3 regions of the Streptomyces sp. SM18 genome follow, and region 1 is predicted to be linked to each of the others. Evidence: riboswitches for the same ligand, from Rfam matches in the RefSeq annotation. Region 1 holds a riboswitch; each other region holds the start of a gene.
The links. Region 1 has a riboswitch for cobalamin ahead of B9S64_RS33450 (ABC transporter substrate-binding protein). Riboswitches for the same ligand answer to the same signal wherever they lie in the genome.

Region 1 (5,336 bases):
GGGACGTCGTCCAGCTGCGCCTGTTCACCACGGACATCGCCGCGGCGACCGCGCACTACGACGTGGTCACGGACATCCTGGAGGCGTCCGGCTGCGGCCCGGCCAGTGTCATGGCCGAGGTGGCGGCCCTGTCGGATCCGCGGATGCTCGTGGAGATCGAGGCGCTGGCCGCCCGGTGACGACGGCACGGCCGGGGCGGCTCGCCGGACCGGCGGGAACGGAGTCACCGGCGGGCACGGGGGCCGCCGACCGCCCGGGGCCCGCCCGCCCGGCCGCACCGCTCGTCGCCGGTCGTCGCCGGTCGTCGTCCGACGGGGCAAGGGCCCCCGCCGGGTGGGGAATCCGCGTCGGGGATGATCTCCTGGACGGTTCCGGCCGGCCCGTCGCGCGTGCGCGGGTCCTGGCCCGAGGCCGTCCACGGATACGGCTCCGCCCCTCGATCAGGAAGACCCCGATGACCGACACCCCCGGCCCCGTCGAACGGATGCTGGCACGTGCCGCCGCCCATGAGCGGCGGTTCGGCGCGCTGTTGCAGGAGTACTTCGACACGCTGGGCGCGACGCTGGAGGCGCCTGCCTTCAGCCGGTACGCGCCCGAGTGCGTCCACCTGCTGCGGGAGCTGTCCCTGCGCGGCGGCAAGCGGATGCGGGTCGTGCTGCTCCACGAGGCCGCCGGACTGGTCAGCGCGGAGCCCGCCGAGGGCCTGGACGCCGCGGCGCTGAGCATCGAGCTGCTGCACACCCACGGCCTGGTGCACGACGACCTCATCGACGACAGCCCCACCCGCCGGGGCGGCCCCTCGACGTACTACGCCTACCGCGACCGTTTTCCCCACCACCCGCGGGCGGCGCTCGGTCTCACCGTGCTCGCGGGCGACCTGGCGCTGGGTCTGTCCCTGCGGGTGCTGACGGAAGCCCCCCTGCCCGTCGCCCTGCGGCAGGCGATGACCGAGGTGGTGACACGGGCGGCGGCCGACACCTTCGTCGGCCAGATCGCCGATCTGGAGCGCGATTTCACCGCCACCGTCCCGTCCGAGGACGTCCTGCACTCGGTGGCCGACTTCAAGTCGGCCCGCTACTCCGTGCTCGCGCCGCTGCGGCTCGGGCTCCTGGCGGCCGGCGGGCAGCCCGCGGTGTTCGACGAGGAACTGCGGCGGTACGCGCGCCTGGTCGGGATCTGCGGGCAGATGCGCGACGACTACCTGGACCTGTTCGGTGACCCGGACATCATGGGCAAACCCGTCGGCACCGACATCCGCGACGGCAGACGCAGTTACACGGTCGGCGCCCTGCTGTCCGCCGTGAGCGGCACCGAACGCGCCCTGGTGGAATCGGCGCTCGGTGATCCCTCCTGCCCGCCCGGGACCCTCGCCGCCCTGCGGGAGATCGGCGAACGCCAGGGTGTCGCGGCCGGGGCACGGGCCGAGATGCGGCGCCACGCGGAGCAGGCCTCCCAGGTCGCCGCGGGCTGGCGGACGCGGTGGCGTGAGGACGCGGTCGCCTTCTTCGAGCATCTGCCGCTGTGGAGCGTCGAGCGGAGCGGGTGACCGGCGCGGGTTCGCACCGTTTCGCCCCTGGCCTGCGAGGACCGTAGGATCACCGGGTCATCACCGCGACGGGAGACAGGAAGCCGGTGCGAATCCGGCACGGTCCCGCCACTGTGACCGGAGAGGGGTGTCCCCGGGGGAGCCACCGCGTACGACGCGGGAAGGCCGGGGGCCTCGATTCGGGAGTCAGGACACTGGCCGGTCGCGGGCCCGATCCGAGGAGCGCGGACTCCGCAGGAGGCTTTACATGTACGGCGACATACCTCGCCCCGTTTCTCCCCTTTTCTCCCAGACGCGGCGCCGCCCGCTGCGCGCCATGGGTGTGGCCGTCGCCCTCTCCGCGACCCTGCTCGCCGGCTGCGGGACGTCCCCGGGCGCCGGGGAGGAGAAGTCCGCCGCGACGGCCCCGGCGAAGGGCTTCCCGGTCACCGTCGACAACTGCGGCACCCGCACCACGTACGACGCGCCACCGTCCCGGGTGGTCACCATCCATCAGCACCCCGCCGAGCTGATGCTCGCGCTCGGGCTCAAGGACCGCATGGTCGGAACCGCCTACCCGGACTCCGCCGTCCTTCCCGAACTACGGAAGGACTTCGAGGCGGTCCCCGAACTGGCGGCGAAGGAACCGTCCTTCGAGACGGTCCTGGACGCCGAACCGGACTTCGTCTACGGCGGTTACGCCAGCGCCTTCGCCGAGAACCAGGGCCGGTCCCGCGAGGCGTTCGCCGACGCGGGCATCGACACCTACCTGAACCGCGAGTACTGCGGCAAGAAGCAGGTGTCCATGGAGGACACCTACGACGAGATCCGGACCATCGGTTCGGTCTTCGGGGTGCCGGACCGGGCGGACGCGCTGGTGGCCGACCTCCGGGGCCGGGTCGGGGCTGCGGTGAAGGCCGTGAAGGGGGCACCCGAGACACCGGTCTTCGTCTACGACAGCGGCGACAAGGCGGCCTTCACCGCGGGCGGCAAGAGCCTGGGCACCGAGGTCATCAAGCTGGCGGGCGGCCGCAACGTCTTCGCCGACCTCGACGACGTCTTCGGGGACGCTTCCTGGGAGCAGGTGGTGGCCCGGAAGCCGGAGGTCATCGCGATCTACGACTACGCGGGGGCCGACAACGTCGAGCAGAAGAAGAAGTTCCTGCTGTCCCAGCCCGCCCTCGCGGACGTGCCCGCCGTGAAGAACAAGCGCTTCGTCGTCCTGCCGCTGACCGCCACCCTGGTCGGGATCCGGGCACCGTACGCCGTCGAGGACCTGGCCCACGGGCTGCACCCCGAGCGGTTCCGGTGACGGCCGGGACCCAGGACGCCCCGGGGGTCTCCGCGTCCCGGGCTCCCGTCACGGAACGGGAGCCGCGCCGCCGCTCCTTCGTCACGGCCCTGGTGGTCCTCGGTCTGCTGCTCGTCGTCTCCATGACGGCGGGCCTGGCCATCGGCTCGGTCCGGGTGCCGCCCGCCCAGGTGTGGGGCATCGTGACGCACGCGCTGGGGGTGGACCGGCCGGACGCCGACTGGTCCGGGGCGCGCGAGACGATCGTGCTCGACGTACGGGCGCCGCGGGTGCTCCTCGGCGCGATGACGGGCGCCGGGCTCGCCCTGGTGGGCACCGCCTTGCAGGCGCTGGTGCGCAATCCGCTCGCCGAGCCCTATCTGCTGGGTGTGTCGTCGGGCGCCTCGCTCGGCGCCGTGGCGGTCATCGTCTTCGGTGTGACCCTGTTCGGCCAGGTGTCGCTGTCGGTGGCGGCCTTCGCGGGGGCGCTGGTGACCCTGTTCCTCGTGTACACCACCGCCCGGTCCGGAGGGCGCATCACCTCCTCGCGCCTGGTGCTGTCCGGCGTGGCCTACGCCTCGGTGCTCACGGCGGTGATGAACCTGCTGCTGCTCACGAGTGACCGGGGCAACGAGGCACGGGCGGTGCTGGCCTGGACCCTGGGAGGTCTGGGCGGTGTGCGGTGGGGCACGCTGTGGCTGCCGGGAGCGGCCCTGCTCCTCGGCATCTGCGTGCTGCTCGCGCAGGCCCGCTCGCTGAACCTCCTGCTGGCCGGCGAGGAGGCGGCCACGACCATGGGCCTGAACGTGGGGCGGTTCCGGGCCAGGACCTTCGTGCTGCTCTCGCTGATCACGGGCGTGCTGGTGGCGGCGGCCGGGCCGATCGGCTTCGTCGGGCTGATGATGCCGCACATCGTGCGGCTGTTCGTCGGCGGTGACCACCGCCGGGTGCTGCCCACGGCGGCGCTCGGCGGGGCGGTCTTCCTCATCTGGGCGGACATCGCCGCCCGGACGGTCGCCGCGCCGATGGAGATCCCGGTCGGTGTCCTGACGGCCCTGTGCGGGGGGCCGTTCTTCCTGTGGCTGATGCGCCGTGACGCCCGCCGGGGAACCGGCCGAGGAGTGGTATGACCGGGTCCGAACTCTCCGTCGAGGGCGTCACCCTCACCGCCGGGGCCCAACGGCTCGTCGAGGACGTCTTCCTGACCGCGGGCGCCGGTGAGGTCGTGGGCCTCGTGGGTCCCAACGGCAGCGGGAAGTCCAGCCTGCTGCGCGCGGTCTACCGCGTGCTGCGCCCCGAGTCCGGGGCCGTACGCGTGGACGGGGCCGACGCGTGGGGCCTGCCGGTCCGGCAGCTGGCCCGCACCCTGGCGGCCGTGGTGCAGGACTCCGCGGCGGACCTCGACCTGGCCGTGCGGGAGGTCGTCGCCATGGGCCGGAGCCCGCACAAGCGGCTCCTGGACGGAGACACCGCCGAGGACCGGCACATCGTCGAGTCGGCCCTGGACTCCGTGCACGCGCTCGACCTGGCGGACCGGCCCTTCGACCGGCTGTCCGGCGGAGAGCGCCAACGGGTCCTGATCGCCCGCGCGCTGGCCCAGCAACCCGCTCTGCTGGTCCTGGACGAGCCGACCAACCATCTGGACATCCGCCACCAGCTGGACGTCCTCGGCATCCTGCGGAGCCTGTCCGCCACGGTCCTGGTGGCCCTGCACGACCTCAATCTGGCCGCGTACTACTGCGACCGGCTGTATGTCCTGCGCGGCGGCCGGGTCGTCTCGTCGGGACCGCCGGCCGAGGTGCTGACCCGCGAACTGCTGGCCGAGGTGTACGCCGTGGACGCCGAGATCGCCGTCCATCCGCGCACGGGAGCGCCGCAGGTGACCTTCCTGCCCGGCGCTCCCGCCCGGCCCCACGCGGAGGCCGGTCCCTCCGCCGGCTGAGCGGGCCAGGGGTGGGGCCCGGGGCACCGGGGGGGGTCCGGAACCGGCCTCCGGGCCCCACCCCCGGTACACACCTCCAGAGCCGCATCTGTAAGGCTTTTGGGTGATGGGACAAGGATGTGCCACCTGGTTTACGGATAAGCCCTCGCAGATGCAAGATGCAGGTGTACCCGGCGGCACGTCGTGAGGCGGAAGGAGCCGAGGACGGCCGCCGAACGGACCGGCTCCGGGACGTGCCGCACCGGAACCGGGCGGCGTCACCCCTGTTCCTGCTCATCAGGCGAGACCGAGGACCCATGAACGCACGGACCCACGACCTCGGCGCCACGGACGTCGGCCGCGGCGCCGACGGGCCCGCCCTCCGCAGCGGCCGGCGGCCCGACCCCCGTATCGCCCGGCTCGTCGCCGAGGCCCTGGGCGGCGCCCGTGACGTCCTCAACGTCGGCGCGGGAGCCGGGTCCCACCGGCGTCCGGCCCGTGCGGCCGGACCGGCCGCGCCCTCCGGGTCCGCGCACGCCCGGCGCCCGGCCCTCCTCCCCCGGGCCGTCGACGCCGCCGCCGAGGACCTGCCGTTCTTT
Region 2 (5,336 bases), 160 kb from region 1:
TCCTTGAGCCGGGCCACGAGGGCGTCGGCGGTGTCCTCGCCGACCGGGACCGCGACGGAGATCGCCATGCAGCGCTCGCCGGCCGAGCCGTACCCGGCGCCGATCAGGGCGTCCACCGCCTGGTCCAGGTCGGCGTCCGGCATCACGATCATGTGGTTCTTCGCCCCGCCGAAGCACTGGGCGCGCTTGCCGTGGGCGGCGGCCGTGGCGTAGACGTGCGCCGCGACCGGTGTCGAGCCGACGAAGCCGAGGGCCGCCACCCGCGGGTCTTCCAGGAGGGTGTCGACGGCCTCGCGGGCCCCGTTGACCACGTTCAGGACGCCGGGCGGCAGGCCCGCCTCCAGGAAGAGTTCGGCGAGCCGCAGCGGAACCGACGGGTCGCGCTCGGACGGCTTGAGGATGAAGGCGTTGCCGCAGGCGAGTGCGGGTGCGGCCTTCCACAGGGGGATCATCGCCGGGAAGTTGAACGGGGTGATGCCGGCGACCACGCCGAGCGGGGCGCGAAGCGAGTGGACGTCGATGCCGGTGCCGGCGTTGTCGGTGAACTCGCCCTTGAGCAGGTGCGGGATCCCCGCCGCGAACTCGACCACCTCCAGACCACGCTGGATGTCACCGTGTGCGTCGGCGACCGTCTTGCCGTGCTCGGCAGACAGCAGCCGGGCCAGCGCGTCCTTCTCGCCCTCGACGAGCTGGAGGAACCGCGTCAGGACGCGGGCGCGCCGCTGCGGGTTCCACCCGCCCCACTCGCGTTGGGCGCGGACGGCGTCGGCGACGGCCGCCTCCGTCTCGGTGCGGTCGGCGAGGGGCACGAGGGCCTGGATCTCGCCGGTGTTCGGGTCGTACACCTCGCCGTGGGCCCCCGAGGTTCCCGGGGTGTGCTTGCCGCCGATGAAGTGGGTCAACTCGCGCACGGAGGCGCGTTCCTGCTCGCGGACCATGACTGCCTGCTCTCGTCAGGAGGGATCCGGGGACGGCGCGCCGAGCCCGCACACGTACGCGGGTGGCGTACGGGCGCCGGGGGGCGCGAGATCGCATAGGGCCGAAGTCCCGTCAGACGGCGGGCTCACCAGGGTCGTGGGTACACACCTGTGCCATGCGTGTCAGCTCCATCCTCGTGGACAACACGGAACGTCCCGCGGCCGGTATCCTGACTCCCGGATCAGCGTGCGCCGTCCGCCTTCCCGACATCCTGCTCGTCAGTGGCGTCCTGCTCGACGGCGTACTCCCCGGTCACAGTGGCGGGACCGTGCCGGAATCACACCGGCTTCCCTGCACCGCGGGCCTTGTACCCGCCACTCTATAGTTGGACGTCCTAGTAAATCCAGCACCCGTGTCAGGGTCCGTCAGGTCAGCCGGACGGGGCCGTACCGCGGCAGGTGCCGGAGCTTGTCCTACGCGTCGCCGCCCGGCTCCCCGGGTGTCACCGGTGCCGTCGGTCCGGTCCCCGCGTCCGCGAGCCGCAGCAGGTACGTGTCCATGATCCAGCCGTGCCGGCTCCGCGCCTCGGCCCGCAACCGCCTGATCCGGTCCGCCACGTCCCGCAGCGGTCCCGCGACCAGCAGTTCGTCGGGCGTACCGAGGTACGCCCCCCAGTAGATCCAGACGCCCTCCCCCTCGATCCGGGAGAACGACTCGTGTGCGTCGAGCATGACGACGATGTCGCCGTCGTCGTTCTGGCCGACGTCGAAGAGCCGCCGGGCGGGAGTGATGTGCACCGGCCGGCCGACCTGGTTGAGGGGGATGCGGTGCCGGGCGGCGAGCGAGGAGACGCTGCTGATGCCGGGAACGACCTCGACGTCCGGCGAGACGGTGCCACGCGCCTCGATGTCGGCCAGGATGCCGAGCGTGCTGTCGTACAGGGACGGGTCGCCCCACACGAGGAAGGCACCGGTCTCCTCGGCCGTCATCTCGTCACGCAGCATGGCCTCGAAGAGGTCCGCGCGACGGGTACGCCAGTCGTCGACGGCCAGGGTGTAGTCACCGCGCCCCATCGGGCGCCTGTCCCGGCTCGGGTCGTCGGTCTCCACGACGCGGTAGGGCATCCGCGCGTGCTCGTCCAGCATGCGGAGCCGCAGGTCCGTGAGTGACGCCTTCTCGGGCCCCTTCCCGACGACGAAGAAGACGTCGGTGCGCCGCATGGCCTTCACCGCGGCGAGGGTCAGGTGGTCCGGGTCGCCCGCTCCGATACCGATGACGAGGATCCGGCGCTGCTGTGCGGTCATGGTACGCAGTCTCACACGCGCGTCCCTGGGGAGGGCGCGCGGGCTCAGTGCGCGCCGGCCTCCCGCGCCGCCGCCAGGACGCGCCGGGCGCCGCGCACCACCGCCTCGTCGATCATGCGGCCGGACTCGTCCTGAGCCACGCCCGAGCCTGCGCTCTCGAATCGCTCGACCAGTGCGCGGGCCCGGTCGAGTTCACTGGTGGACGGGGTGAACACCTCGTTGACGACGGCGAGTTGGGCAGGGTGGATGCAGGTCCGGCCGCCGAAGCCGAGGCGCTTGAGGGCGGTGGTGGAGCGGCGCAGGGCGCCGAGGTCACGGAAGTCGGTGCTGACCGGGCCGAGCGGCGGTGCCAGCCGGGCGGCCGCGCTCACCAGGGTGAGCTGCGTCCTGGGCCACAGCAGCTCCCTCTCGTCCGGCCCGGGGACGATGCCCGTGTCGGCGCAGAAGTCCGCCTCACCGAGCTGCATTCTCGTCACCCGTGGCGCTCGGGCCATCAGCGGCGCGGCCAGCAGGGCGGCCGCGCTCTCCAGGAGGGGGCAGAGCGCGATCCAGGGGGCCGAGGCCAGTTCGCCGGCCACGGCGGCGAGGTCGTCGACGTGCTCGGCCTTGGCCACCACGATCCCGGCGACAGCGGGAAGGGCCACCGCGCGGGCGTCGAGAAGTCCCGGGCCGCCGGGATTGATCCGGACCCAGATCTCCGTGCCCGACCGGGACCCGGACGGCGGCAGTTCCCCCAGCCATCGGGCGGCGGTGGTCCGCGCGTACTCCTTCGCCGCCGGGGCGACACCGTCCTCCAGGTCCACGATCACGGCGTCGGCGCCTCTCCCGAGGGCCTTCGCCAGCATGTCCGGACGGTCCCCCGGCACGTACAGCGCGGATCTCACGCTTCGTCCTCCTTCATGGCCGCTCGGTGGGGCGCGGTGGCGGAGCGGCTCCGTCCGCCACCGCGGTTCGTGTCCGCCCGGTCCGCTCAGCGGCCGGTGGGGCGGTGCAGGTAGCGGCCGGTGGGCTCACCGCCGACCTTGCCGTCGGTCAGGACGCGGGTGCCGCGCAGGAAGGTGTCGGTGACCCGGGCGGTCAGCTCGAAGCCCTCGAAGGGCGTGTACTCCTGGGCGGATTCCGAGTCGGCCGCGCGGACGGTCCAGGTGTGGTCCGGGTCGACCAGCGCGATGTCCGCGTCGAAGCCGGCCGCCAGCCGTCCCTTGGTGGGCAGCCCGTAGCGCCGGGCCGGGTTCCACGCGGTCAGAGCGGCGATCCGGCCGAGGGACAGACCGCGCCGGGTACCTTCGGTGACCATGCCCGGCAGCAGGTACTCCGCCCCGCCGAAACCGGACTTGGCGAGGAAGACGTCGTCCTTCGGCTCGCCGAACTTCGCCTCCTCGCGGCAGCAGGCGTGGTCGGAGACGACCCAGTCGACGGTGCCGTCCAGGACGTACTCCCACAGCGCCTCGACGTCCTCGCGGGGCCGCAGCGGCGGGTTGACCTTGCCGCCCGGTCCGTGTGCGGTGGTGATGTCGGCGAGCAGGTGTCCGACGGTGACCTCGCGGCGGAAGTCGATGTGCGGGAAGGCCCGGCCCATGCGTACGGCGGCGTCCACCGCCTTGCGCGAGGACAGGTGCAGCAGGTTGATCGTGGGCAGGCCGGTCTCGTGGGCGAGGTAGGAGGCGATGGAGACGGCCAGGCCCTCGGAGTGCGGCGGGCGTGAGGCGCTGTAGGCGGCCAGACCGGTCAGCTCACCGGCCTCCTCGACCAGTTGGGTGTACGCCGACATGATCTCGGCCGTCTCGCAGTGCAGGGACAGCGAGATCTGGTCGGCGATGTCGGGGAACCGCTCCCGGGCCTCCTGGACGCCCCGCATCACGAACTCGAAGTGGGCGTAGTCGTACCGCTCCCCCTCGGGGGTCATCAGGAAGGAGCTCTGGTCGGCGGAGCGTCCGTGCAGGCCGTGGCCGCCGTAGAACATGAACACCTTGAACGAGGTGACACCGTGCTCGCGCACCAGGTCGGGTATCTCGGCGATGTGGCCCTTGGACATGGGGGCCAGGTGGTAGGCGTAGTCGACGTGGGCGCGGTTCGCCGTCCGCTCCAGCACCTCCGGGAAGAAGTCCGCGTAGGCGCCTCCCTTGTTCAGGTAGTACTGGCCGGTCCGCATGTACGTCAGAGCCGTGGTGACACCGCCCTGGGCGCAGGCCCTGCTCTCGACGGAGGCGTCCTCGTCGAGCGGGTTGTAGATGCCCCAGTGCTGGTGGGCGTCGACGACTCCGGGGAAGGCCAGCTTCCCGCCGCCTTCCACGACGTCGCGGGCGCCGGCGGTGTCCAGGCCGGGTGCCACCTCGACGATCTTCCCGTCGCGTACGGCGATGTCCGCGGCCCGTGCCTCGTCCCGTTCGTCGGTGACGACACGGACGTCGGTCAGCACGAGGTCGTACTCAGTCATGATGGTCTCCTGCCACTGTCTTCAGCTCGGCCACGGGGCTGAGCAGGTCTTGGATGCGGTCCAGTTCGGCGAGGCGCGCGCCCCGGTCCATGACGGTGTCGATGTCGGTCCCGGACAGCCGGCCGGTGGCGTTGTCACGGAACTTCAGGGCGAGTTCGGCGTCCGACAGGGGGCGGTGCGGGCCGCCTCGGTTGTGCGGCACGTCCTGCCGCCAGGTACGGCCGTCGCTGTCGTGAGCGGTGAGCACCGCCGGGAACTGCTCCGGGAAGACGCCGGTGGCCGTGTCGTCGGCGACGACCTCGACCTTGGCCATCAGGGCCCGGCGGACCGGGTCCCGGGCCAGTTCGTCGGTGAAGTCGTCCAGGCCGAGGCCGAGTCCGCCGCCTCCGCCCAGAAGTCCGGCCGCGACCATGTACGGCCCGGAGAACTGGGCCTGGTATCCCGTCTCCGGGGCGCGCTTGCGCTCGATGGGCTGGCCGATGGTGCGGATCACCGGCGCCGGTACGCCGAGCACCAGCCGTTCCACCTTCGCCGGGTCGAGGCCCCGCTCGCGCAGCGCCATCGCGGCGTCGGCGGCGGTGTGGGTGAAGTGGTTGGCCGGGTAGGGCTTGAAGAAGATGCCCGGTACGGCCCATGCGGTGCCGAGGTCCGTGGTGACGGCGGCCGGATCGTAGACG
Region 3 (5,336 bases), 6.2 Mb from region 1:
GTCTGGCCATCGCGATGGGTACGTACCTCGGTGGCTGGCGCATCATCCGCACCATGGGCAGCGGCCTCACCGACCTCAAGCCGCCGCAGGGCTTCGCCGCCCAGACCAGCGCGGCCACGGTCATCCTGGCCTCCTCGCACCTCGGCTTCTCCCTCTCCACCACCCAGTCCTGCTCCGGGGCCGTGATGGGCGCGGGTCTCGGCCGCCAGGGGGGTGTGGTCCGCTGGTCCACCGCCACCCGGATGTTCGTCGCCTGGGGTCTGACGCTGCCGGCCGCCGGTCTGGTCGGCGCGGGCGCGGAGTTCCTGACCAAGCAGGGCCCCTGGGGCGTCGCGGTGGTGGCCGTGCTGCTCGTCGCCGGGTCCGGCGCCATCTGGCTGCTGTCGCGCCGCAAGCCGGTCGACCACACCAACGTCACCGCGCCCGAGCCCGCGGGTGTCGTCACCACCGCCATCGCGGCCGTCAGCCCGCCGCCCGTGGGCGTGAACGTCCCGGAACTCAAGACCACCATCCCGGCCCCGGTCCCGGCGCCGGACGCTCCCGCAGACCCTCCGGCCCGGCCGGCCACGGTGTAAGGACGGATCCGTATGAACATCGACTGGGCGGCCCTCGCCTCCGTCTTCGGCGTCAGCCTCGTGGTCACCGTGGCGCTGGTCGGCCTCTTCAGCCTCGGCATCGTCGGCCTCGCCAAGCAGGCGTCCGCCACGACGGGCGGCTCCCCGGTGCGGGCCCGCGCCGGTGCGTACGCCTGTTTCGCGCTGTGCGCGGCGGCGGTCGGATACGGGATCTATCTGATCGTCGCCTGACCTCCCGTTCCTCCCCACCGGGCCGGACACGCACCCGCGTGTCCGGCCCGGTGTGCGTCTGCGCACACTGCGGCCTCGCAGGTCAGCGGCAGGTTGACGGCTGTTCGGGGGGCGTGGTGGACTGCCGGGGCCAAGTACGGCGGCAGCAGAGGAAGCCGGTGCGAATCCGGCGCGGTCCCGCCACTGTCACCGGGGAGCTGTCCCCCACACGGACGTCACGGCCCGCCGCGCGGGCTGGAAGGCCGGGGGAACAGCGGATCCGGGAGCCAGGAGACTCTCGTCGCCGGTCACGTCGAACCAGGGCGCGGACCCTGAGTGAGGACATCTGCCATGCCCGGCCGCCGTGCGTCGGACCCCGTACCCCCCGTGCCGTCCCCCCTCCGGGGCGCGACGGCCGGCTGATCCGTGCGAGCCGACCGCATCTTCGCGTACGGCGCCGCCGCCGGCCTGATCGGCGACCTGCTGCTCGGTGACCCCCGTCGGGGCCACCCGGTCGCCGCCTTCGGGCGCGCCGCGGCGGGCGTCGAGAACCGGCTGTGGCGCGATCACCGCGGCTGGGGCGCCCTGCACACGCTGGTCTGCGCCGGCGGCGCCACCGGTGCCGCCGCGCTGGCCGCCCGTGCCGTGCGCGACCGCCCCGCCGCGGCCGTGGCGCTGACCGCCGCCGCCACCTGGACCGTCGTCGGGGGCACCTCGCTGGGCCGGGAGGCCCGCGCCATCGGTGACGCCCTCGCCGCCGGTGACCTCGGCCTGGCCCGGGAGCGGCTGCCGCGTCTGTGCGGCCGGGACCCGCACGCGCTGGACGGGCCGGGCATCGCCCGCGCGGTGGTGGAGTCCGTCGCCGAGAACACCTCCGACGCGGTGGTGGGCGCCCTGGTGTGGGGCGCGCTGGGCGGCGCGCCGGGGCTGGTCGGGTTCCGCGCCGTGAACACCCTGGACGCCATGGTCGGCCACAGGTCGCCGCGTCACCGGCGCTACGGCTGGGCCTCCGCCCGGCTCGACGACCTGGCCGGCTGGCCCGGCGCCCGCCTCACCGCCGCGCTCGCGGTGGCCGCCGGGGGGCGCCCCCGGCAGGCGGTACGCGCCTGGCGGGCGGACGCGGACCGGCATCCGAGCCCCAACGCGGGCCCGGTGGAGGCCTCCTTCGCCGGTGCGCTCGGCGTACGGCTCGGCGGGACCCTGGCGTACAGCGGGCGGGTCGAGCACCGGCCCGTGCTGAACGGGGAGGCCGGGCGCGAGGTGCGCACCGGGGACATCGAACGCGCGGTGCGGCTGTCGCGCCGCGTGGGTGTGCTGGCCCTGGGCGTGTGCGTGGCCGGGCGGCTGGCCGTGGGACACGTGGTACGAGAGGTTCGAAGGGGGCGGGGATGAGCGGCGGACTGCTGGTCGCGGGGACGACCTCGGACGCGGGCAAGAGCGTCGTCACGGCCGGGATCTGCCGGTGGCTGGTGCGCCAGGGGGTGAAGACCGCCCCGTTCAAGGCGCAGAACATGTCGCTGAACTCCTTCGTCACGCGTGAGGGAGCGGAGATCGGCCGCGCCCAGGCGATGCAGGCGCAGGCCGCCCGGGTGGAGCCGACCGCGCTGATGAACCCGGTGCTGCTGAAGCCCGGCGGCGACCGGTCCAGCCAGGTCGTCCTGATGGGCAAACCGGTCGGCGAGATGAGTGCGCGCGGTTACCACGGGGGCCGCCAGGAGGCGCTGTTCGGGACCGTCGTGGACTGCCTGGAGCGGTTGCGGAGCCAGTACGACGCGGTGATCTGCGAGGGCGCGGGCTCGCCGGCGGAGATCAACCTGCGGCGCACCGACATCGTGAACATGGGCGTCGCGCGGGCCGCGGGCTTTCCCGTGCTGGTCGTCGGGGACATCGACCGGGGCGGGGTGTTCGCCTCGTTCTTCGGCACGACGGCCCTGCTGGGCGCCGAGGACCAGTCGTTGGTGGCGGGATACCTCGTCAACAAGTTCCGGGGCGACGTCTCGCTGCTGGAACCGGGGCTGGACATGCTGTACGGGCTCACCGGGCGGCGTACGTACGGGGTCCTGCCGTACACCCACGGGCTGGGCATCGACGAGGAGGACGGGCTGCGGGTGTCGATGCGCGGCACCGTACGCGAGTCGGTCGTGGCGCCCCCGCACGGTGAGGAGGTGCTGCGGGTCGCGGTGTGCGCGGTGCCGCTGATGTCGAACTTCACCGACGTGGACGCGCTGGCCGCCGAACCGGGTGTGGTGGTGCGGTTCGTGGACCGGGCCGAGGAACTGGCCGACGCGGACCTGGTGGTCGTGCCCGGCACCCGTGGCACGGTCAGGGCGCTGGCGTGGCTGCGGGAGCGGGGGCTGGCCGACGCGCTGCGGCGGCGGGCCGCCGAGGGGCGCCCGGTGCTGGGCGTCTGCGGCGGGTTCCAGGTCCTGGGCGAGTGGGTCGAGGACGAGGTGGAGTCCCGGGCGGGCCTGGTCGAGGGGCTCGGCCTGCTGCCGGTGCGGGTCCGCTTCGGCCGGGAGAAGGTGCTGGCCAGGCCGGTGGGTTCGGCGCTCGGTGAGGCGGTGGAGGGGTACGAGATCCACCACGGGGTCGCCGAGGTGCGCGGCGGTGAACCCTTCCTGGACGGATGCCGGGTCGGCTCGGTGTGGGGGACGCACTGGCACGGGTCCCTGGAGAGCGACGCGTTCCGGCGGGCGTTCCTGGGGGAAGTCGCGCGGGCGGCGGGGCGGCGGTTCAGGGCCGCCCCGGACACGAGTTTCGCGGCGCTGCGGGAGGAGCAGCTGGACCGGCTGGGGGACCTGGTCGAGGAGCACGCGGACACGGACGCGCTGTGGCGGCTGATCGAGGCGGGGCCGCCGAAGGGGCTGCCGTTCGTGCCGCCGGGGGCGCCGGCCGCGGGCGGGCCTGTCGCGGGCGGGCCGGCTGCCGGCATGCCTCTCGCGGACGTGCCTGTCGCGGACGTGGCTGTCTCCGCGGGCGGGAGTGGGACCGGGCCGCCCCGGGATCCGGGGGCCGGGAGTGATGTTTCTGTGAACGAGGAGGCCCTGTGAGTACGCCGTATCCCTTCACCGCCATCGTCGGGCAGGACGACCTGCGGCTCGGGCTGTTGCTCAACGCCGTCAGTCCCGCCGTGGGCGGGGTCCTCGTACGCGGGGAGAAGGGCACCGCCAAGTCCACGGCCGTACGGGCGCTCGCCGCGCTCATGCCGGAGGTCCCGGTCGTGTCCGGGTGCCGGTTCTCGTGCGATCCCTCGGCGCCCGATCCGGCGTGTCCGGACGGCCCCCACGAGACGGGGCCGGGCGTGTCCCGGCCCGCGCGGACCGTCGAGCTGCCCGTCGGCGCGTCGGAGGACCGGCTCGTGGGCGCGCTCGACATCGAACGGGCCCTCTCGGAGGGGGTGAAGGCCTTCGAGCCGGGCCTGCTGGCCGACGCCCACCGCGGGATCCTGTACGTGGACGAGGTCAACCTCCTCCACGACCATCTGGTGGACCTCCTGCTGGACGCGGCGGCCATGGGCGCCTCCTACGTCGAGCGCGAGGGCGTCTCCGTACGGCATGCGGCGCGGTTCCTGCTGGTCGGGACGATGAACCCCGAGGAGGGCGAGCTGCGGCCCCAGTTGCTGGACCGGTTCGGGCTGACCGTCGAGGTCGCGGCGTCCCGGGACACCGACCAGCGGGTGGAGGTCGTGCGGCGCAGGCTCGCGTACGACGACGATCCGGAGGGGTTCGCCGCCCGGTGGGCGCGCGAGGAGGCGGCGTTGCGGGAGCGGATCGCCGCCGCGCGTGTCCTGCTGCCGCGCGTGGTGCTGGGCGACGGCGTGTTGCGCCAGATCGCCGCGACCTGCGCGGCGTTCGAGGTCGACGGGATGCGGGCCGACATCGTCATGGCCCGTACCGCGACCGCGCTGGCCGCGTGGGCGGGGCGTGAGGAGGTCACCGCCGAGGACGTGCGGCAGGCCGCGCTCCTCGCCCTCCCCCACCGGCGCCGCCGCAATCCGTTCGACGCCCCCGGGCTGGACGAGGAGAAGCTCGACGACACTCTCAGGGAGGCCGGGGGCGACGCGGACGACGGGGACGGTGACGACGACGGGCCGGGCGGGGGCGGCGGAGGCGGCGGGGTGCCGCCGCAGAGCGGTGGTCCCGACGCGCCGGACCGGAGCGCGGGGGCGGGTGACGACACGCCCGCCGACACGCCGACCGACACGCCAGCCGGAAGCGACGGCTCCGGCTCCGAGCAGCGGCCCGCACCGGCCGGGGGAGCCGAACAGGCGCCCGTGGGGGCCTCGGAGCCCTTCCGGGCGAAGATGCTCAGCGTGCCCGGTCTCGGCGAGGGCGCGGCCGGGCGGCGCTCGCGGGCCCGTACCGAGCACGGGCGCACCACCGGGGCACGACGGCCCGAGGGCGCGCTGACGAAGCTGCACCTGGCGGCGACCGTCCAGGCCGCGGCACCGCACCAGCGGGCGCGCGGGCGGTCCGGGCGCGGGCTCGTCGTACGGCGTGACGATCTGCGGCAGGCCACGCGGGAGGGGCGTGAGGGCAACCTCGTGCTGTT

Region 2: linked by a shared signal. The riboswitch ahead of B9S64_RS32775 (CoA-acylating methylmalonate-semialdehyde dehydrogenase) and the one ahead of B9S64_RS33450 (ABC transporter substrate-binding protein) in region 1 are both predicted to bind cobalamin.
Region 3: linked by a shared signal. The riboswitch ahead of B9S64_RS05950 (cobalamin biosynthesis protein) and the one ahead of B9S64_RS33450 (ABC transporter substrate-binding protein) in region 1 are both predicted to bind cobalamin.

What each region holds. Positions count from the first base shown of each region.
Region 1 covers NZ_CP029342.1:7,570,045-7,575,380, reverse strand. Annotated here, with positions in the region: gene B9S64_RS33460 (Rid family hydrolase) at 1-179, shown strand, start outside; gene B9S64_RS33455 (polyprenyl synthetase family protein) at 455-1,546, shown strand; cobalamin riboswitch at 1,622-1,743, shown strand; gene B9S64_RS33450 (ABC transporter substrate-binding protein) at 1,794-2,837, shown strand; gene B9S64_RS33445 (iron ABC transporter permease) at 2,834-3,946, shown strand; gene B9S64_RS33440 (ABC transporter ATP-binding protein) at 3,943-4,758, shown strand; gene B9S64_RS33435 (class I SAM-dependent methyltransferase) at 5,055-5,336, shown strand, end outside.
Region 2 covers NZ_CP029342.1:7,406,425-7,411,760, reverse strand. Annotated here, with positions in the region: gene B9S64_RS32775 (CoA-acylating methylmalonate-semialdehyde dehydrogenase) at 1-938, opposite strand, end outside; cobalamin riboswitch at 1,120-1,301, opposite strand; gene cobF (precorrin-6A synthase (deacetylating)) at 1,392-2,222, opposite strand; gene B9S64_RS32765 (CoA ester lyase) at 2,267-3,106, opposite strand; gene B9S64_RS32760 (dihydroorotase family protein) at 3,193-4,659, opposite strand; gene B9S64_RS32755 (MmgE/PrpD family protein) at 4,652-5,336, opposite strand, start outside.
Region 3 covers NZ_CP029342.1:1,350,807-1,356,142, forward strand. Annotated here, with positions in the region: gene B9S64_RS05940 (inorganic phosphate transporter) at 1-575, shown strand, start outside; gene B9S64_RS05945 (hypothetical protein) at 588-806, shown strand; cobalamin riboswitch at 954-1,083, shown strand; gene B9S64_RS05950 (cobalamin biosynthesis protein) at 1,212-2,177, shown strand; gene B9S64_RS05955 (cobyric acid synthase) at 2,174-3,835, shown strand; gene B9S64_RS05960 (putative cobaltochelatase) at 3,832-5,336, shown strand, end outside.